DNA from 3 places in the Acidaminococcus fermentans DSM 20731 genome. Region 3 is predicted to be linked to each of the others. Evidence: predicted binding sites of a transcription regulator. Region 3 holds the regulator's gene; each other region holds the start of a gene.
The links. The regulator HrcA, encoded in region 3, represses chaperone genes, less so after heat shock. The targets are predictions, from matches to a motif close to TGTTAGCACTCNNNTNANNNGAGTGCTAACA.

Region 1 (7,015 bases), 870 kb from region 3:
GGTGAAGCTGGCGGTGGCCGGGTTCATCATTCCCTACATCTTCGTGCTGTCGCCCCAGCTGATGCTGATCAATACAACCCTGGCAGAAGGGTTGTTTACGGCGGCCACGGCGGCCCTGGGGGTATTCCTCCTGGCAGTGGCCTGCGAAGGGTATGTGTATGCACCGGTGAATGTGGTCATGCGTCTGGTTTCTCTGGCGGGAGCCCTGCTGCTGATGATCCCGGGGGTCCAGACCGACATTGTGGGGGCTGTGATCCTCATCGGCGTGATCTTCTTCCAGAAAAGGAAAGCTGCCGCCCTCCAGGCGGCGTGAAACAGAAGGGGCTGTTGCATGGGCAACGGCTCCTTCTTCATTTGACAAACCTTTGGGGCTATGGAATAATGCAGGTATCATGAGAAAGGTGAGGGGATAGCATGGCGAAAAAAGAGGAATGGCGTCTGGAACGGGATTCCATGGGAGAAATCAGAGTCCCGGCGGATAAATACTGGGGGGCCCAGTCAGAACGGAGCATCGAGAATTTCCGGATCGGTACGGAAAAAATGCCCCCGGAAGTGATCCGGGCCTTTGCCTATCTGAAGAAAAGCGCGGCCCAGGCCAATGAGGCCCTGGAAAAACTGGACAAAAAGCGTTGCCAGACCATCGGGAAGGTCTGTGATGAAATCCTCAAGGGGAAACTGGACGGGAATTTCCCCCTGGCGGTATGGCAGACCGGCAGCGGTACCCAGAGCAACATGAACGTAAACGAAGTGATCGCCCACCGGGGCAATGAAATGGCCGGGGAAGCCCTGCTCCACCCCAACGACCATGTGAACATGTCCCAGAGTTCCAACGACACCTTCCCCACGGCCATGCACATTGCCGCCGTCTGGGAACTGGAAAAACATCTGCTGCCCTCCCTGGACGAACTGGTGGCGGCCTTCAAAAAGCTGGAAAAAGCCAACAAGGGCATTGTGACCACCGGCCGTACCCACCTGCAGGATGCGGTGCCTGTGGCTTTCTCCCAGGAAATCTCCGGCTGGCGGACCATGCTGGAACGGAACCGGCAGGAAATCAAAGCGGCGGAAAAGGGCCTGCTGGAACTGGCCCTGGGGGGCACGGCCGTAGGCACCGGTCTCAACGCACCCAAGGGCTTTGACAAAAAGGTGGCCGGCTTCATTGCCAAGAACACCGGGTTCCCCTTTGTGACGGCTCCCAACAAGTTCCATGCCCTCACCAGCCTGGATGACATGGTCTTTGCCCATGGGGCCCTGAAAGCCCTGGCAGCCAACCTGATGAAAATGGCCAATGATGTGCGGTGGCTGGCTTCCGGTCCCCGGGACGGCCTGGGAGAAATCACCATCCCCGCCAATGAACCGGGTTCTTCCATTATGCCCGGGAAGGTGAATCCCACCCAGTGTGAAGCAGTGACCATGGTGGCGGTCCAGGTCATGGGGAACGATGCGGCCATCGGTTTTGCCGCTTCCCAGGGGAATTTCCAGCTGAACGTGTTCCTGCCGGTGACCATCTACAATTTCCTCCAGTCCGTGCGGCTGCTGGGGGATGTGATGGAATCCTTCCGGAAGAACTGCGTGGTGGGCATTAAGGCAAACAAGGAAAAAATGGCCCACAACCTGCACAATTCCCTGATGCTGGTGACGGCCCTGAGCCCTTACATCGGCTATGACAAATGCGCCCAGGTGGCCAAGCTGGCCTTCAAGGACAATGTTTCCCTGAAGGAAGCCGTGCTGAAACTGGGCTTCATGGAAGAAAAAGAATTCGACAAAGTGTTCCATCCGGAGAAGATGGTATAAAAAAGGGGGTGTGGAAAAATCCACACCCCGGTTGCGGGTCGCGGGCCACGAGTCGCGAGCCAAAAGGCGCTGTGAAAAAATCATCCACAGCGCCTTTATTTCGCTTGCGTCAGCTGGCTTCCATCGGCTAGTGACTAGAGACTAGTGACTAGTGACGGGGTGTGAAAAAGCATTTTTTCACACCCCCTTTTTCTTATTCTCCCAGCATCTCCAAAATCTTGGCGCCGGCGGTGCAGGCCGGGCAGAAGCAGTATTTGCCCCCTTCAGCCTTGACCTTCTGGCCCTGGGCCAGCATCTGGGCGGCCGCTTCTTCTCCGAAAGCCTTTTTGGCTTCATCGGAAGCGAAGAAGGGCAGCACCTCATCGATGGTGCACACATCTTCCTTCAGGGCTGCCCGGAGCAGAGCCGTCAGGTTGGCCTGGGCTGCGGTACCGTCCGCTGCCAGCCATTGTTCCGCCAGATCCTTCAGCCCGCTGTATACGCTGGGGGCTGCCGCCAGATTCTTTACTTCTGCAACCAGTTCTTCATGATTTGCCATGGGAATCATCCTTTCTGTAATGAAAAGTATTACAATGCTATTATACACCATTTCCAGGAAAGAGCATAGGCTTTTTTTGCAGAATTTCGTATAATGGAACGGTGCAACAACCAAACTGCAATGAGGTGATACAATGAAAATGACGACCCGCCTGTTTTCCGCCCTGCTGACCGGCATCCTGGCAGCAGGCTTTTCCCTGCCGGTGTGGGCAGCGCCCGGACGGAACTTCAGCGACGACATGAAATTCCAGGAACCGGCCAAGATTACCCAGGACCAGGGGGCTGCTTCCATCGAACGGAAGCTGGATCACAAAAAATCCATCTATTATGCCCACCCTGATTTCTATCATATGCATTCCAAAGGGTCTTTGACGCTGCTGCCGGCCTTCAAGACCATTCAGCAGTCCAGTGAATGGTCCTGCGGGCCTGCCGCAGCTCTGATGGTCCTCCGGTGGTATGACCGGCAGAAGGACTGGACGGAACAGAAGCTGGCGGATCTGCGCCATCCCCTGAAGGATGTGGATGTGCCCGGCTTCCCGGATGGCTACCCGGGCACCACCCTGGAACAGATGAAGGACATCTTCCAGAAGGTGGGGGGCTTCGACCTGGTGACCACCGAAGATTATGCCAAAGCCGGAAAGACCTTTGGGCCGGAAGACATCAAGGCCACCCTGAAGGCCGGTAAACCCATCCTGGCGGGATGGATCGACTGGGGCGGCCACTGGCAGGTGATCATCGGCTATGACGATATGGGCACCGCCGATACCCAGGACGATGTGCTGATCGTGGCAGATCCCTATGACACCACGGACCACAACCAGGACGGCTACGGCATCTACCCGGCGGCCCGGTTCTTCTCCACCTTTGACATGTACGGTCAGTTCCCGGAAAAAGAGGGAGGGAACCACAACCTGTTCCTGATCGCCTCTCCGGCAAAGGTGAAGATGTAAAAGTCAAATAAAGTTTGACTTTTTAGCACTCAACGCTTGACAGTGCTAACAAAGTGTGCTAGTATAATAGCAGAACGAAGGAAAGACACAGAGAAGGGTTCCCAAGAGAACCTGGAACGTGGGAGGGGCTCCTCAGGGAGCCACAGGAATCCAGCCTTTCGGTAGTTCCAAAAGCTGACCTTCAAGGCCAAGATTGAATGGAGGAATGGCTTATGTTACTGCCTAGCGTTTTCAATGACAATGTGTTCGATGATCTCATGAATGACTTTGATGATGTGTTCACCGCACGGAACCCTCTGTACGGGAAACACGCCAGAAATATGATGAAGACCGATGTGCGGGATGTGGGCGACCACTATGAACTGGATATCGATCTGCCGGGCTTCAAGAAAGATGAAATCCATGCACAGCTGGAAAACGGGTATCTGACCATCAGCGCCAGCAAGGGTGTGGACAAGGATGAAAAAGACAAGAAAGGCCAGTATATCCGCCGCGAACGGACCTTTGGCCAGTGCGCCCGGAGCTTCTATGTGGGCGAAGGGGTCACCGAGGCTGATGTGAAAGCCAAGTACGAGAACGGGATCCTGGAACTGAGCATTCCCAAGAAGGAACCCCAGAAGGTGGACAACAAGAAATACATCGCTATCGAAGGATAACGAGGGAGGGAGACTCCGAGGGAAGCCGGAGCTCCCAGGTGAAAAAGGACTGCTGCTTTGGCGGCGGTCCTTTTTCTTGGCGTTCAAACCGACTGAGCAGTCGGATACTGACCTGTTAGTCTGGAAAAAACGAAGGATGTTACAGGGATTTCTCCAAAGCAATGTGGCAAAAAAATGAAAATCATGAACTTTTCGCCATGGGATTGCTGAAGGAGGATAGCCCGTGCTACACTGGGACCAACAAGAAATTGCAGAAAGAATGGAGTTTCAGATAGTATGGGCAGAAACAGAAAAGAACCATTGGCAGATATTCCTCTACAGGAGCAGGCGAGTCGGGAAAAAGTGCTGAAAACGGCAGTCCGGATGCTGCAGGAAATCGGCTATCAGCGGACGACGCTCCGCCGGATCAGTGCGGAATCCGGTGTGGGGGAAGGTGAACTCCGCCGTTGGTATAAAACCAAGGACGAACTGCTGGCCGCCATCTCGGAGATGCTGCTGGTCCGGGCCCAGGAAGTGATGGAAAAAGAACTGGCCCCTTCGGAAATCCTGCTGAAGGAAAATCCCAGGGAAATGCTGGCCCTGTACCAGTACATTGTGCCCCTGGCCATAGCCCTGGAAGCCGTGGACAAAAGCGCCATGCTCTGCAGCCTCTGCCGGACTCTGTACACTACCTCCCGGCTGTTCGAGCTGCTGGTGGACCGGCATGCTTCTTATGCCCATCTGACTTTTGCCCGGCAGTTTACCGCCCAGGAATGTTATGAACGGGTGCTGGTGGTCCGGGCTTCCCTGGGCGGGTACATCATGGCTCACGATTTCAAATACCTGTTTCCCCGGGAGCAGCTGAAACGGCTGATTCTGGCCCAGGCCCTGGAGGTGTTCCAGGTGCCGGCGGACCGGATCGAGATGCTTTTGGTGGAACTGGAAACCCAGAAGAAGAAACTGCTGGAAGTCTGCTGTCAGATTTTCCGGCCCGAAGGGCGGAAATCGGAAAAATGCTGACCGTTGACCAGTGACCAAAAAGGTGCTGTGGGAAAATGATTCTTCATTTTTTCACAGCACCTTTTTTTCTTGACATCCCCCCGGCGGCCCCATAAACTATACATTATAATGTTATTGCAGCAAAGGAGCATCGCAGCATGGAAAAATCGATTCCGGAACTGATTACGGTGGAAGCCGCCAGGGATACCCACCGCTGGGTGGCCATGACGGCCCTGCTGTTGGCCATTGGAGTCATCCTCCATACCATCAGCCCCAACGTGGGCGGGGTCACCCCCAACTGGACCATTGCCATGTATTCCATCACCATCTCGTTGACCAGGCCGGGGCTGACCCGGGCGCTGGGCATCGGCTTTGTGGCCGGTCTGACGCTGATCCCTTCCTCCAAATCCGCCTTCCCCCTGGGGAACATTGCCAGTGAGCTGTGCGGGGCAATGACCGCCTGCATCCTGGTGAAGGCCTTCGCCCTGGCCCATCTGGAGCAGCTGAAAGTGAAGCCTTTTATTGTAGGTTTTCTGGCCACCACGGTCAGCGGCAGCGTATTCACCTACATCCTGAAACTGGTGCTGGGCCTGCCCCTTGCGGTATGGACCCGTGCCATGCTGCCGGTGGTGCTCACCGTAGGGGTGCTGAACGGAGTTGTGACCCAGGTACTTTACGGTCCGGTCCGGAAGATTTTCTTTGCCACGGAGGGAAAACGCCATGAGTGAAACAGCCATCCGGATTTCGGATTTCTATTTTGCCTATCTGAACAGTGATCTGGTGCTGAAAGACATCAACCTGGAGATCCAGAAGGGCAGCTTCACCGCCATCGCCGGGCCCAGCGGCGCCGGCAAGACCACCCTGTGCAAGGCCATGACGGGCATCGTCCCTCATTATTACGGGGGGCGGTACCATGGCTCCGTGGAAGTGCTGGGAGAAGACCTGAAGGGCCGGAAGATCTCGGAAATTGCCATGCGGGTGGGGATTATGATGGACGATTACGAAAGTCAGATGGTTTCCCTGACCGCCGGGGAAGAAATCGCCTTCGGTCTTTTGAACCATGGGTTTTCTCCGGACGAAGTGGATGCCCGGGTGAGCCAGGCCCTGGAAGACGTGGGGCTCCCCGGCCGGGAAAACTACCAGCTGGATGAACTGTCCGGAGGACAGCGGCAGCGGCTGCTGCTTGCATCGGTGCTGGCCTGCCGGCCGGAAGTGCTGATCCTGGACGAACCGGTGTCCGCTCTGGATCCGGACGGAGCCCGGTCCCTGTATGCCCTGGTGCACAAAATCTATCAGCAGCACCAGATGACCGTGGTGGTGGTGGAACACGACCTGAACTACCTGCTGCCCTATATGACGGATCTGGTGCTGATCAGCGGCGGGGAAGCCCGGGTGCAGGGGAAATTCGAAGAAGCGGCCCGGACCGCCTTTGCCCAGGAAGATCTGCGGGAGAACCTGCCGGAACTGTGGCTGGTGAAACTGGGCCTGGAAGAAAGATACCCGGTGAAGCTGGGCGACTGGAGAACGGAAGAGGAAGCAGAAAAAGAACTGCTCCAGAAATTTCAGGGAGGCGGCAAGGCATGATTGAAGCAAAAGCAGTAAACTTCGCCTATCGGAGAGGCGTCCCTGTGCTCCAGGATATCACCTGCCGGGTGGAAGACGGGGAAGCAGTGGCGCTTCTGGGCCACAACGGCAGCGGCAAGACCACCCTCAGCCGGCTGTTCATGGCCCTGGACCATCCCCGGAGCGGCCAGGTGCTGGTGGATGGGGTGGACATTGCCGGCTACGAACCGGCGGACCTGGCGGACAAGGTGGGATATGTGTTCCAGAATCCGGACCTCCAGCTGCTGGGGGATACGGTATATGATGAGGTGGCTTACGGGCTCCAGAACCGGAAAATGCCCAAAGAAGCCCTGGACCGGCAGGTGCGGGATGCAGTGGAAGCCATGGGGCTGACCCCTTATCTGGACCAGTATCCCCGGGGCCTGTCCTTCGGCCAGAAACGGCGGCTGGGGGTGGCGGTGGCGCTGTCTCTCCAGCCCCGGACCCTGATCCTGGACGAAATCACCAACGGCCAGGACGAACAGGAAAAACAGCATATGA
Region 2 (7,015 bases), 770 kb from region 3:
GGCCAAGGATCCGGCCCAGGCCAAACGGCTGGAAGCGGTGATGTACAACCTGGCCGATGCGGTCCGGAACATCGCCATCCTGATTTCCTCCATGATGCCCTTCACCGCGCCCAAGATCTTCGAGCAGCTGGGTCTCACCGTACCGGAACAGTTCAATCTGAACGACGTGGCCTGGGGCAATTTCCCCGACGGCACCAAAGTGGCCAAGGGCCAGCCCATCTTCCCCCGGATCGAGGAAGAAGAGGAAGACAAGCCGGCAGAAGCCAAGAAGGAAGCCAAACCGGCCAAAAAGGAAAAGAAAGCCGACAAAAGAAACGCCGGCGTGGTGACCCCGGACCAGTGCACCATCGAAGATTTCGGCAAGCTGGACCTGCGGGTGGGCACCATCCTCAGCGCGGAAAAGATGCCCAACGCGGACAAGCTGCTGAAGATCCAGGTGCAGGTGGGGGACGAAACCCGCACCATCGTATCCGGCATCGCTCCCTACTATAAGGAAGAGGAGCTCACCGGCAAAAACGTGATCGTCATTGCCAACCTGAAGCCCGCCAAGCTCCGGGGTGTGGAATCCAGAGGGATGCTCCTGGCCGCTTCAGACGGGCAGGGGAACCTGAAACTGGCGGAAGTGCCGGGGATCGCCTCCGGCAGCAAGGTGAAATAATATGAAAAAACTTCCTTTGTTCGATACCCATGCCCATGTGGACGTGGAGGATTTCGACGCTGACAGGGAAGAGCTGCTCCGGGCAATCGGAGAGACCATGGCCGGGATCATTGATCCCGGCTGTGACATTCCCAGCTCCAAAATGGCCCTCCGCCTGGCCCACCAGTACCCCTTTGTGTGGGCGGCGGTGGGAATCCATCCGGAAGAGATCGGCCACAGCTCCCTGGAGGACCTGGACCAGATCGAAGCATGGTGCGCGGATCCCCGGGTGGTGGCCATCGGGGAGATCGGCCTGGATTATTACAATGACGAGCACTCGCCCCATGGCCTGCAGCAGGAATTCCTGATCCGCCAGCTGGACCTGGCCCGGAAAACCGGCCTGCCGGTGATCATCCACGACCGGGAATCCCATGAGGACGTGCTCCGGATCATCCGGGAAGAGGGGAAGGACGTCCGGGGGGTGCTCCACTGCTTTTCCGGGGACTGGGCCATGGCGGAAGAGGCCCTTGCCCTGGGCTGGTACCTGGGGTTCGGGGGCACCAGCACCTTCAAGAACGACCGGGGGGTGCGGGCCATCCTGGCCCGGGTGCCAGAAGAGAGGATCCTCTTCGAGACCGATTCCCCCTACATGGCGCCGGTGCCCCACCGGGGGAAGCGGAACAACCCCCTCTACACCGCCATCGTGGCGGAACGGGCGGCGGAACTCCGGGGCACCACACCGGAAAAAATCATGGAAAGTTCAACAAATAATGCAAAAAAGCTGTTTTTCCGGCTGAAAACCCGGTAATACACGTGTAAAGTCTACAGATTCGTCACAAATTAGATCAGCCAAAACGTACAGAATTATCACCAGGTACTAATTTATTTTTGACAGGAATCGCCTTCTTATGGTATGATGCAGGCACTTTAAGGAGGCGAAACTTTGCGAAAATCACAACCTTTTAAGCGTCCCTACAAGTGGATTGTCGTTTGTCTGATGCTGGCTGCCAGCGTGAACTTCCTGGGCTTCGCGGCCCAGCCCAAGACCGTAAGCATTAAAGTGGACGGACAGACCATCAATCTGAAGACCAGAGCCCTGACGGTTCAGGGTGCCCTGGAAGAAGCCGGTGTCGTTCTTCAGAAAGCCGACGGATATGAACTGGTCGGCGATGAAAAAATCAGCGACGGAGCCACCATCGAAGTGGTACGGGCCATGCCTGTAAAAGTATGGAAAGCGGGAAGAACCACCGAATATACCATTGGACGCAAAACTGTGCGAGATGTATTGAATGCTGTGGGAGTGGACTACAGTGGATTCCAGGTCTACCCGGGACTGGACACGGAAGTGACCCCGGACATGACCATCCACATCATTTCTCCCACCAACAAACTGGCCACCGAAACCCGGGAAATCCCCTATGAAGTGGAGATGCGGAACAATGACAACCTGCCCCGTGGCAGACAGAACGTGATCTCTGCCGGCCAGAACGGGGTGGAAAAAGTCACCTACCGGGAAATCAGGGTGGGCAGTGAAACGGTGAGACAGGAACTCCACAGGGAGGTCGTTGCGGAACCTGTTTCAGAAATCGTGGAAGTGGGTACGGGGAACAACCTGAATATGATCGAAACCTCCCGTGGTTTCGTCCGTTACCGCTCCGCCCGGACGGTGGAGGCTTCGGCCTACACCCTGGCGGAAGGCAGCGGCACAGGACTCACCTCCACCGGCGTGGTCCCCTATCATGGGGTAGTGGCCGTGGATCCGGACGTGATCCCCTACGGCACCCGCATGTACATCCCCGGCTACGGCTTTGCTGTGGCGGCGGACTGCGGCGGCGCCATCAACGGGAACACCATCGACCTGTTCATGGAAGATTATGGCGATGCCATTTCCTGGGGCCGGCGGGACGTGACCGTATATTTCTTGGAATGACAGACAGGAGAAAATCGTGCTGAAAGAAGTGCTGGTAGTAGAAGGCAAGATGGATACCGTGGCGGTGAAGAAGGCAGTGGATGCCGAAACCATCGAGACCGGCGGGTTCACCCTGGCTCCCTATACGCTGGCCCGGATCGAAGCAGCCTACAGGAAACGGGGGATCATCATCATGACTGATCCCGACGGCGCGGGGGAGAGGATCCGCAAGTTTTTGACGGAGCGCTTTCCCCAGGCCGGACAGGCTTTTGTGCCCAAGGCGGAGGCCCTGGCCCACCATGACGTGGGCATCGAACAGGCCCGGCCCGAAGCCATCCGCAAAGCCCTGTCCAGGGTCCGTTTCCAGGAAATGAAGCCCCGAAAGGAATTTTCCTCTCGGGACTTGTTTGTTTCCGGGCTGTCCGGGTCGCCGGAGGCAGTGGCCCGGCGGGACAGACTGGGGGCCATCCTGGGCATTGGCTACGGCAATGCCAAACAGATGGTGAACCGGCTGAACAATTACGGGGTGACCCGGGAGGAATTCCAGGCCGCCCTGGCAGAAATCGAAGGGGAAGGGAAATAAGGTATGCTGCATCCAGTGATCGCCAGCCGGGACGTGACCCGGTACATCCTCGATACATTCGGCCTCCGGGCCAAGAAGAAATTCGGCCAGAATTTCCTGATCAATGAGCAGGTGGTCCGGGGCATCGCCCGGGAAGCCCAGGTGGGCCCCGGGGACCTGGTGCTGGAAATCGGACCGGGGATCGGCACCCTGACCCAGGCCCTGGCGGAAACCGGGGCTCAGGTGAAAAGCGTGGAGATCGACCGGACCCTGCTGCCGGTGCTGGCCAAAACCCTGGAAGGGTATGACAATGTGGAGATCGTCCCCGGGGACGTGCTGAAGGTGGACCTGGGAGCAGTGACGAAGCACCGGCCCTTTACGGTGGCCGCCAACCTGCCCTATTACATCACCACCCCCATCATCTTCGCCCTGCTGGAAGAGGATCTTCCCCTCCAAAGACTGGTGGTGATGGTCCAGAAGGAAGTGGCGGAGCGGATGATCGCTTCTCCGGGAGGGAAGGACTACGGCCCCCTGTCCCTGGCCCTCCAGTATTATTCCCGGCCCAGACTGGCCATCCCGGTGCCCGCCCGGGACTTCATGCCCGCCCCCAGGGTGGATTCCATGGTGGTGGTCTGCGAGAAACGGGAACATCCGGCGGTGGACGTGCCCGCCAAAGTGTTTTTCCGGGTAGTGAAGGCGGCCTTTTCCCAGCGGCGGAAGATGCTCAGCAACTGCCTGAAGAACCTGGGGCTTTCCGGTGACCAGGTGCAGCAGCTGCTGGCGGAAGCCGGCATCGACGGGAAGCGCCGGGGAGAATCCCTGACCATGGAGGAATTCGGAAACCTGGCCCGGGCCTACCGGAACCAGGCGGAACCATGAGCAGCCGGTACAAGTTCTTTGCCCACCGGCAGTGCGAATTCTTTCCCTGCCACCAGGGAGCGGATCCGGAACGGTTCAACTGCCTGTTCTGCTTCTGTCCCCTGTACCTGGTGCCGGACTGCGGCGGGGAGTTCACCCGTCTCTCCGGGGGCGCCAAGGACTGCAGCGGCTGCCTGCTGCCCCACGATCCGGACCGGTATGACCAGGTGATCCGGACCTTGCAGAAAAAAGTTTTCAGGCCTTTTGACAAAAAATAGTCAAAGGGCTTGATTTTTTTTGGAAACATGCTATTATAGATACTGTAGTTAGCACTCCAGCGAAATGAGTGCTAATAAAAATCACAAACAACCCATTGCTCATAGAATGAAAGGGGATACGTAAGATGTTAAAACCTTTGGATGATCATGTTGTAGTTGAACCCATTGTACAAGAAGAAAAAACCAGCAGCGGCATTTATCTGCCGGATACTGCCCACAAGGACAAACCCCAGACCGGCAAAGTGGTTGCCGTAGGCACCGGCCGTCTCATGGAAAACGGCACCCGGGTTCCTTCCGAAGTGAAGGCAGGGGATGTGGTGGTATTCGCCAAATACTCCGGCAGTGATGTAACCCTGGACGGGAAAGATTACATCATCCTGAGAGACAGCGATATCCTGGCGGTTGTGGAAGACTGAACGCTTTCCTCCGTCCCGTTTCTGGTAGAAGATACCAAACCGTACATTATCTGGAATTAAGGAGTCGATTAGAATGGCTAAACTGATTAAATTTGATGAAGATGCCCGCCGCGGCCTGGAACGCGGTGTCAATGCCCTGGCTGATGCCGTAAAGGTAACCCTGGGGCCCAAAGGCCGGAACGTTGTACTGGAAAAGAAATTCGGTTCTCCCACCATCACCAATGATGGGGTGACCATTGCCAAGGACATCGAACTGGAAGATCCGTTCGAAAACATGGGCGCCGCCCTGGTCCGTGAAGTAGCCACCAAGACCAACGACATCGCCGGCGATGGGACCACCACCGCTACGGTCCTGGCCCAGTCCATCGTCCATGAAGGGATGAAGAACGTGGTGGCCGGTGCCAACCCCATGGTCCTGAAGAAAGGGATCAAGAAAGCCACCGATGCCCTGGTGGACGAACTGAAGAAGAGCGCAAAGACCGTAAGCACCAAGGAAGAAAAGGCACAGGTTGCCTCCATTTCCGCCGGTGACGAAGAAATCGGCGGCCTGATCGCCGATGCCATGGAAAAAGTGGGCAACGACGGGGTCATCACCGTGGAAGAATCCAAGACCATGGAAACTTCCCTGGAAACCGTGAAAGGCATGCAGTTCGACCGTGGGTACATCTCCCCCTACATGGTAACGGATCCGGACAAGATGGAAGCCGTTATGAGCAATCCGTACGTATTCATTACGGATCGGAAGATCACTCTGATCAACGACATTATGCCCGTACTGGAAAAAGTGGTGCAACAGGGCCGTGAACTGCTGATCATCGCTGAAGACGTGGAAGGCGAAGCCCTGGCCACCCTGGTTGTGAACCGTCTGCGTGGCACCTTCAAGGCTGTAGCTGTGAAGGCTCCTGGCTTCGGTGACCGCCGGAAGGCCATGCTGCAGGATATCGCCACCCTGACCGGTGCCACCGTGATCAGTGAAGAAGTGGGCCGGAAACTGGACAGCGCTACCCTGGCTGACCTGGGTACTGCCGGTCAGGTACGGGTGACCAAGGACATGACCACCATCGTGGACGGCGGCGGCGACAAACAGGCCGTGGCTGACCGGGTGGCTTCCATCAAGGCCCAGATCCCTGAAACCACTTCCCAGTTCGACAAGGAAAAACTCCAGGAACGCCTGGCCAAACTGTCCGGCGGCGTAGCCGTAATCAAGGTTGGGGCTGCCACCGAAACCGAACTGAAAGACAAGAAACTGCGTATCGAAGATGCCCTGAACGCCACCCGTGCTGCTGTGGCGGAAGGCATTGTGGCCGGCGGCGGCACTGCCCTGCTGCAGGTACAGCCGGTACTGGATGAACTGGAAGCCAAGGCTGAAGGGGACGAAAAGACCGGTATCGATATCGTAAGACGGGCCATTGAAGCACCGGTACGGCAGATCGCCAGCAACGCCGGTCTGGAAGGGGCCGTCATCGTGGAAGCCGTGAAGAAGGCTGCCAAGGGCACCGGCTTCAACGCTGCCACCGAAGAATATGTGGACATGATCAAAGCCGGTATCGTGGATCCCTGCAAAGTGACCCGTTCTGCTCTCCAGAACGCCGCTTCCATCGCTTCCATGATCCTGACCACGGAAGCCGTAGTAGCCGACAAACCGGCTGAAAAAGGCGCTGCTCCCGCTCCTGCCATGGGCGGCGGCATGCCGGGCATGATGTAAGAAGAAGCCGTCAGGCGGTAAAAAAAGGGGTTGCTGTACGGAATGTGCAGCAACCCCTTTTTTGCACAGAAATCCTATTTACGAATCATTCTTAAAATGCTATACTATATCCATCAACAAGATTTGATCTGTACGAACAGAGGAGGAATATACTATGGAAAAACGGACTGTGAATTTTGCCGGCAACCCTGTGGCCCTGGTGGGGCCGGAAGTGAAAGTGGGCCAGCAGGCTCCGGATTTCAAACTGCTGGACAACAAACTGGGAGAAAAGACCCTGAAGGATTACGCAGGGAAGATCAAGGTGATCTCCGTGGTGCCCTCCCTGGATACCGGGGTGTGCGATGCCCAGACCCGCTGGTTCAACCAGGATGTGACCGGCCTGTCCCCTGATGTGGTGGTGCTCACCGTTTCCATGGACCTGCCCTTTGCCCAGGCCCGGTGGTGCGGTGCCGCCGGGGTGGAAAATGTGGTGACTTTGTCCGATCACCGGGACGCTGATTTCGGGAAGAACTATGGCTTCCTGATGGACGGCCTGCGGCTGGAAGCCCGGGGCGTGGTGGTTGTGGACAAAAACGACAAGGTGACCTACGTGGAATACGTCCCCGAAGTGACCCACGCCATCAACTTCGACGGCGTGCTGGCCGCGGTGA
Region 3 (7,015 bases):
GTTTGCATTTTTGTCACAAAGAAAAAGGAGCTGTGAAGAAATGAGGATTCATTTCTTCACAGCTCCGTATTTCCCTGCCCTGACTTACTTGAACAGGTCCTTTATTTTGTTCAGGAAACTTTTTTCTTCCGGGTTGATGGCGGTCCCGCTGGCTTCTCCAAATTTCCGGAGTGCCTCTTTCTGGGTATCGCTGAGCCCGGTGGGAATCACCACTTTGATCCGGACCATCTGGTCGCCCTTCTGGCCCGTCCGCAGGGATACGATCCCTTTGCCCTTCAGACGCAGGATCTTGTTGGGCTGGGTTCCTTCCGGAATCTTCACCTTCACCTGGCCATACAGGGTAGGAACTTCGATTTCCGCCCCCAGGGTGGCCTGGACGATGTTGATGGGCACTTCACAGGTTACGGTGGTGCCTTCCCGTCCAAAGAACTTGTGGGGTTTCACGTACAGGTATACGTACAGATCCCCAGGCCGTCCGCCCCGGATCCCGGCTTCGCCCTCGCCGGCCACCCGCAGACGGGAACCATTGTCCACCCCGGCGGGAATCTTCACCGTCAGGACTCTCCGTTTCTTCACCCGGCCCTTGCCATAACAGTCCTTGCAGGGATGGGTGACGATCTTGCCGGTCCCATGGCATTTGGGACAGCTCCGGACATTGACCACCTGGCCAAAGAGAGAATTCTGGGTAACCCGGATCTCCCCTGTACCATGGCAGTCCGGACAGGTTTCCGGCGTGCTGCCGGGGGCTGCCCCGGAACCATGACAGGTTTCACATTCCTCTTCCCGGTTCACGGTCACCTTCTTCTCCGTACCAAAGGCCGCTTCCTCAAAGGTGATCTGGGTATCCATCCGCAGGTCAGCCCCCTGCCGGGGGCCATTGTCGGCCCGGCGGCCGGCGCCCCGTCCGGCACCTCCAAAGAACATATTGAAGATGTCGTCCATGCCTTCTCCGCCGCCGAAACCGCCAAAGCCCTGGAACCCGCCGCCGAAGGGGTTGCCGGCACCAGGGCCGGCCCCTCCGCCGTTCTGGAAAGCGGCATGGCCGTACTGGTCATAGGCCGCTCTCTTCTGGGGATCGCTGAGGACACTGTAGGCTTCATTGGCCTCTTTGAATTTATCCGCTGCTTCCGGATTGTCTTTGTTCAGGTCAGGGTGATACTTCCGGGCCAGTTTGTGGTAGGCCTTTTTCAGTTCATCGGCTGTGGCGTTTTTGGAAACGCCCAGCACCTCATAGTAGTCTCTCTTCTCTGCCATCCGTATCTCCCTCTAGGAAAGCTTATTTCTTGTCGTCGTCAACGACTTCCGCATCCACTACGTCGTCGTCGGCTTTCTTGCTTTCGTTCCCTGCATTGGCACCAGCGTTGGCATTGGCACCGGCAGCACCCTGGGCAGCGCCCTGATTCTGCTTGTACAGTTCAGCGCTCAGTTCATACAGAGGTTTCTGCAGGGCTTCGGTATCGGCTTTGATCTTGTCGGTATCGTCGCCTTTCATGGTTTCTTTCAGGGTGGCGATGGCGTCCTGGACCTTCTTGATCAGGTCGTCATGGCCCTTGCCGTTCATGTCTTTCACGGTCTTTTCAGCCTGGTAAATCAGGGTATCGGCCTGGTTCTTGGCTTCCACGGCTTCCTTCCGTTTCTTGTCAGCGGCTTCGTTGGCCTGGGCTTCCTTCACCATCTTGTCCACTTCTTCCTTGCTCAGGCTGCCGGAAGAGGTGATGGTGATCTTCTGTTCCTTGCCGGTACCCAGATCCTTGGCGCTTACGTTTACGATACCGTTGGCATCGATATCGAAAGCCACTTCGATCTGAGGCACCCCCCGGGGAGCTGCCGGAATGCCGGACAGTTCAAAACGGCCCAGGGTCTTGTTGTCCGCAGCCATTTCCCGTTCGCCCTGGAGTACGTGGATATCCACAGAGGGCTGGTTGTCGGTAGCCGTGGAGAATACCTGTTTCTTGGAGGTGGGGATGGTGGTGTTCCGGTCAATGATCTTGGTCATCACACCGCCCATGGTTTCGATCCCCAGGGACAGAGGCGTTACATCCAGCAGCAGGACGTCTTTTACATCCCCAGCCAGCACGCCGGCCTGGATGGCGGCACCCATGGCCACACATTCATCCGGGTTCACCCCGTGAGCCGGTTCCTGGCCCATGGTCCGTTTGATGGCTTCCTGTACCGCAGGGATACGGGAAGAACCGCCCACCAGCAGGACCTTGTTGATGTCTTTGGAGGTCATGTTGGCATCGCTCAGGGCCTTGTTCACGCAGACGATGGTCCGGTCAACCAGGTCGCTGGTCATTTCATCGAATTTGGCACGGGTCAGATCCAGGTCCATATGCACAGGGCCGTTGGGGCCTGCAGAAATGAAGGGCAGGTTGATGTTGGTGGTCAGCATGTTGGACAGTTCGATCTTGGCTTTTTCAGCCGCTTCACGGATCCGCTGCATGGCCATCTTGTCGCCGGTCAGGTCGATGCCGTTCTGTTTCTTGAATTCATCGCACATCCAGTCCATGATCCGTTTGTCGAAGTCATCGCCGCCCAGATGGGTATCCCCGTTGGTGGATTTTACTTCGAACACGCCGTCGCCCAGTTCCAGGATGGACACATCGAAGGTGCCGCCACCCAGGTCATAAACCAGGATGGTATGGTCGTCGGATTTGTCAATGCCGTAAGCCAGGGCTGCAGCCGTGGGTTCGTTGATGATCCGTTTTACATCCAGTCCGGCGATCCGGCCTGCATCCTTGGTGGCCTGACGCTGGCTGTCGTTGAAGTAAGCCGGTACGGTGATGACGGCTTCGGTGACTTTTTCACCCAGATACCGTTCCGCATCGCCCTTCATCTTTTCCAGGATCATGGCGGAAATCTGTTCCGGCGTGTAGTCCTTGCCATCGATGGTCACAGTGTATTTGGTGCCCATGTGCCGTTTGATGGAGCTGATGGTCCGTTCCGGGTTGGATACAGCCTGGCGTTTGGCCAGCTGGCCTACCAGTCTTTCCCCGTTTTTCGTAAAGCCAACCACGGAAGGAGTCAGCCGGCCGCCTTCCTGGGTGGTGATAACCGTAGGTTCGCCGCCTTCCATCACAGCGACTACGGAGTTGGTGGTCCCCAAGTCAATACCAATAATCTTAGACATAATGAATTCCTCCTGTCAAATCTGGAATTGTCAATCGTTCAACACGTTGTTTTCAGTCATTGCGGACAACCCGCACCTTGGAATGACGGATGACGTCATCACCGATCTTGTAGCCCTTTTCCAGGACCAGGTCGATGCTTTCATCCGGCAGATCCGGGTTGCTGCCCTGCATTACGGCTTCATGGATCTGGGGGTCGAAAGGCTTGCCTTCCGCCGGGATCTCTTCGATGTGCAGGGTCTGGAGTGCCTTTTCAAACTGCTTGTGGATCATTTCCATGCCTTTTTGGATGGCCGCTCCGTCTTTGCTGGATTCCATACTGGCTTCCGCCCGTTCGAAATTGTCCAGCACCTTCAAAAATTCCCGGGCTACCTGACCGGTTACATACCGGCCCAGCCGTTCCCGTTCTTCGTTGTTCCGTTTCCGGAAGTTGTCGAAATCCGCCTGCAGCCGCAGGAGTCTGTTCTGCAGGTCAGCGATCTGCTGTTCCTGCCGGGCGATTTTCTCGTCTTTGGGATCAGGAGCCGCTGCTTTTTCGTCTTTTGCCTCAGCCTGGTCAGCTTCCGCTGCCTGGGCCTTTTCTGCGGTTTCTTCTGCCGCTGCCTGGGCTTTGGCCGCTTCTGCCGCTTCCGCCTGGGCGGTTTCTGCGTTCTTCTGCTGGTCCTCTGTCATTGGTCCTCCCCTACTTTTCATCCATTTTATTCATGACCACCCGCAGGTAGTTGTGAAGGTAATCCATGACGGAAATCACCTTCCGGTATTCCATACGGGTCGGTCCCAGGACCGCCAGGGTCCCTACCACCTGTCCGTTGAGACGGTAGGTGGCCTGGATCATGCTGCAATCCTGGATGCCGGAAAATTTGTTCTCGCTGCCGATGGTCACCTTCAGGCCCGAGTCCTTGTCGGCCATCAGCATGTCTTTCAGCATCTGCTCTTCCTCCAGCACGCTCAGCAGCTCCCGGATCCGTTCCGGATCCTTGAATTCCGGCTGGCTGAGCAGCTGTTTGGTGCCGCCCAGGTACATCTTGTTCTCTGACTGGCCGCTCCGCATCTGTCTGACCACCTGGATCAGAGAAGCATACAGGGCTTTGTCCCCGGCCAGGGCATCCCGGACGTCTTTCAGGATCTGGTCTGTGATATCATTCAGCTTCATCCCATGGAGTTTGTTGGTGACTCTCTGGGCCAGGGTGTCCATTTCCAGGCGGCTCATGCCGGCCGGGATCTGGATCACACTGTTGTCCATCCGCCCGTCATTGGCCACGATGCACAGGATGGCCTGGTGCTCGTTCAGGGGCAGGAAGCGGAGATAGGAAAAGACGCTTTCGCTGTCCTTGTTGGCCAGCACCACGGACACGTTCTTGCTCATCCGTGACAGGATCTTGGCGGTGGACTGGAAGATATCGTCGATGCTGTGGACCCGTTCCCGGAACCAGCTGTTGATCAGCGCCACATCATTGGGCGCCAGGGCATCGGGCTTGGCAATGGAATCCACATAGTACCGATAGGCAGCCGCCGACGGGACACGGCCCGCCGAAGTGTGGGGCTGCTCCAGATAACCCAGCAGCTCCAGGTCGGACATTTCGTTCCGGATGGTTGCCGGGCTGATCCCCAGATTGTATTTCCTGGCGATGCTGCGAGATCCTACAGGCTCCGCCGTTTCAATATAGTCTTCAATGATCAGTTGAAGAATTTTTTTCTTGCGGTCACTCAGCACTGTAATCATCTCTCTTCTGGATTGTTAGCACTCTAATTATTGGAGTGCTAACATCTAAGTGTAAAGATACACCTCTTTAGTCAAATTGTCAATAGTTCTTAAAAAAATATTTGCCTTTTTACAAAAATTCCTCAAAGGCCAGATTTCCGTACCGCATCCCCTGTTCCGTCAGCCGGATCCGGTCCCCTTCCCGGGTGATCCAGCCCTGTTTCCGACAGTGGGTGAAACCTTCTTCATATATATGGAAGAAATCTTCTCCCGTCCGTTGGGTGAATTCTTCCAGAGACAGGCCCTTGACGGTGCGCAGGTTCATAAAGACCAGCTCCGCCCGGCGGTCTTCGCAGGTGAGGATTTCCCGTTCCGGCGGGGCTTCCTGGAGATAGGCCTGGAGATTCCGGGGATTGGTCTCCCGGATTTTCCCGTCGAACCGGCAGGCGGCTGCCCCGAAGGCCATATAGGGATCGTAGTGCCAGTACACCTGGTTGTGCCGGGATTCCTGGCCGGGACGGGCGAAGTTGGAAATTTCGTACCGGTGGTACCCGGCCTGGGGCAGGGCCTCCATGAGAAAATCGTACATGGTCCCGGAAGCATCTTCCGAAGGAAGCAGGGCTTTGCCTTCCCGTACCTGTTTCGCCAGCAGGGTCCCCTCTTCCACCGTAAGGCCGTAGACGGACACATGGTCCACCCCGGTATCCAGCAGCCGTTCCAGGGAATCCCGGACGGTTTCCACCGTCTGGCCGGGATAGCCGTAGATCAGGTCTCCGCTGATCCGCCGGAAGCCTGCCTCCCGGGCCAGGGCAATGGCTTCTTCCGCCTGTTCCGCCGTATGGATCCGGCCCATGGCGGCCAGTTCTTCCGGCTGGAAGGACTGGATGCCCAGGCTCAGCCGGTCGAAGCCCAGCTGCCGGTAAAACCGGAGTCTTTCCCGGTCCACCGTCCCCGGATTGGCTTCCAGGGTGGCTTCCGCCGGGTGCTGCCAGAAGCCCCGTTCCTTCAGGGCGGTGACGATGGCCGCCAGATCCTCCAGAGGCAGCACGCTGGGGGTGCCTCCGCCGAAATACACCGTGGCCGTGGGCGAAACCGGCAAAGCCGGCGTCCAGGCGGAGATTTCCTCCACCAGGCGCCGGGCATAGTCGGTCATGATATGGTCGTTGTAAATCTGATAAGAAGCAAAATCGCAGTAGGCGCATTTATGGACACAGAAAGGGATGTGGACATAAAGGGCCTGATAGGATTCCCAGGGATGGGACATGGTGTTCTCCTTTGACCGTCTTATTTCCCCTTCTTCACATCTTCCAGCAGGGCCATCTTCATGGCATAGTACCGGGGACTCATGTCCAGGAAATGCATGTGGGGATTGCTGAAACGCTGTTCTTCGGGCCAGATTTCGTGATTCAGCTGTTTCCGCACGTACCGGCGGATTTCTTCCAGGGACGGGGACGGATGGATCCGTTTCCCTTTTTCCAATACCAATTCCTGGAGTTCCCGGAAGGTGCAGTCCCTGAAAGTCATCTTCTTCCAGGGCCGCTGGGTATCCACAAAGGGAAACTCGGCGCTTTCCCGGGGATCTTCGTCCTGGAGGGTCAGGAGGTCCGCGATGGCATGGCCGGTTTTGTCATACACTCTCCAGGCCCGTTTCCGTCCCGGGTTGGTGATCTTTTCGAAAGTCTCGGAAATCTTGATTTTGGGAATGATGGCTTTGTCTTTGTGGACGGCCACCAGTTTGTACACAGCCCCGAAGACCGGATCACTCTTGGCGGTGATCAGCCGTTCCCCTACCCCGAAGGAATCCACACAGCCCCCCTGTTCCAGGATGGAGCTGATGGTGTATTCGTCCAGGGAGTTGCTCATGACGATGATGGCATCGGTAAGACCGGCATCGTCCAGCATCTTCCGGGCTTTCTTGGAAAGATAAGCCAGGTCCCCGGAATCGATCCGGATACCCTTCAGCCGTTTGCCCATGGGTTCCAGCACTTCCTTGGCCACCCGGATGGCATTGGGCACCCCGGAATCCAGTACATCGTAGGTATCCACCAGGAGGATGGCGTTGTCCGGATAGATTTCCGCAAACCGCTTGAAGGCGGTATATTCGTCATCATAGTACATGACCCAGCTGTGGGCCATGGTTCCGCTGACCGGGATGTTGAACATCTGGCCGGCCAGGACGGTAGCG

Region 1: a site for HrcA is predicted at 3,299-3,329, ahead of ACFER_RS10490 (Hsp20/alpha crystallin family protein). Genes of this name have one in related genera too.
Region 2: a site for HrcA is predicted at 4,291-4,321, ahead of groES (co-chaperone GroES). Genes of this name have one in related genera too.

Annotation. Positions count from the first base shown of each region.
Region 1 covers NC_013740.1:2,276,453-2,283,467, reverse strand. Annotated here, with positions in the region: gene ACFER_RS10510 (TRAP transporter permease) at 1-313, shown strand, start outside; gene fumC (class II fumarate hydratase) at 415-1,791, shown strand; gene ACFER_RS10500 (hypothetical protein) at 1,985-2,329, opposite strand; gene ACFER_RS10495 (C39 family peptidase) at 2,463-3,278, shown strand; gene ACFER_RS10490 (Hsp20/alpha crystallin family protein) at 3,491-3,934, shown strand; gene ACFER_RS10485 (TetR/AcrR family transcriptional regulator) at 4,211-4,933, shown strand; gene ACFER_RS10480 (tryptophan transporter) at 5,071-5,640, shown strand; gene ACFER_RS10475 (energy-coupling factor ABC transporter ATP-binding protein) at 5,633-6,496, shown strand; gene ACFER_RS10470 (energy-coupling factor ABC transporter ATP-binding protein) at 6,493-7,015, shown strand, end outside.
Region 2 covers NC_013740.1:1,582,125-1,589,139, reverse strand. Annotated here, with positions in the region: gene metG (methionine--tRNA ligase) at 1-658, shown strand, start outside; gene ACFER_RS07315 (TatD family hydrolase) at 660-1,445, shown strand; gene ACFER_RS07310 (3D domain-containing protein) at 1,581-2,567, shown strand; gene rnmV (ribonuclease M5) at 2,584-3,129, shown strand; gene rsmA (16S rRNA (adenine(1518)-N(6)/adenine(1519)-N(6))-dimethyltransferase RsmA) at 3,133-3,987, shown strand; gene ACFER_RS07295 (cysteine-rich small domain-containing protein) at 3,984-4,244, shown strand; gene groES (co-chaperone GroES) at 4,370-4,660, shown strand; gene groL (chaperonin GroEL) at 4,734-6,365, shown strand; gene tpx (thiol peroxidase) at 6,520-7,015, shown strand, end outside.
Region 3 covers NC_013740.1:812,013-819,027, reverse strand. Annotated here, with positions in the region: gene dnaJ (molecular chaperone DnaJ) at 85-1,254, opposite strand; gene dnaK (molecular chaperone DnaK) at 1,277-3,130, opposite strand; gene grpE (nucleotide exchange factor GrpE) at 3,183-3,800, opposite strand; gene hrcA (heat-inducible transcriptional repressor HrcA) at 3,811-4,851, opposite strand; gene hemW (radical SAM family heme chaperone HemW) at 4,961-6,094, opposite strand; gene ACFER_RS03675 (nicotinate phosphoribosyltransferase) at 6,115-7,015, opposite strand, start outside.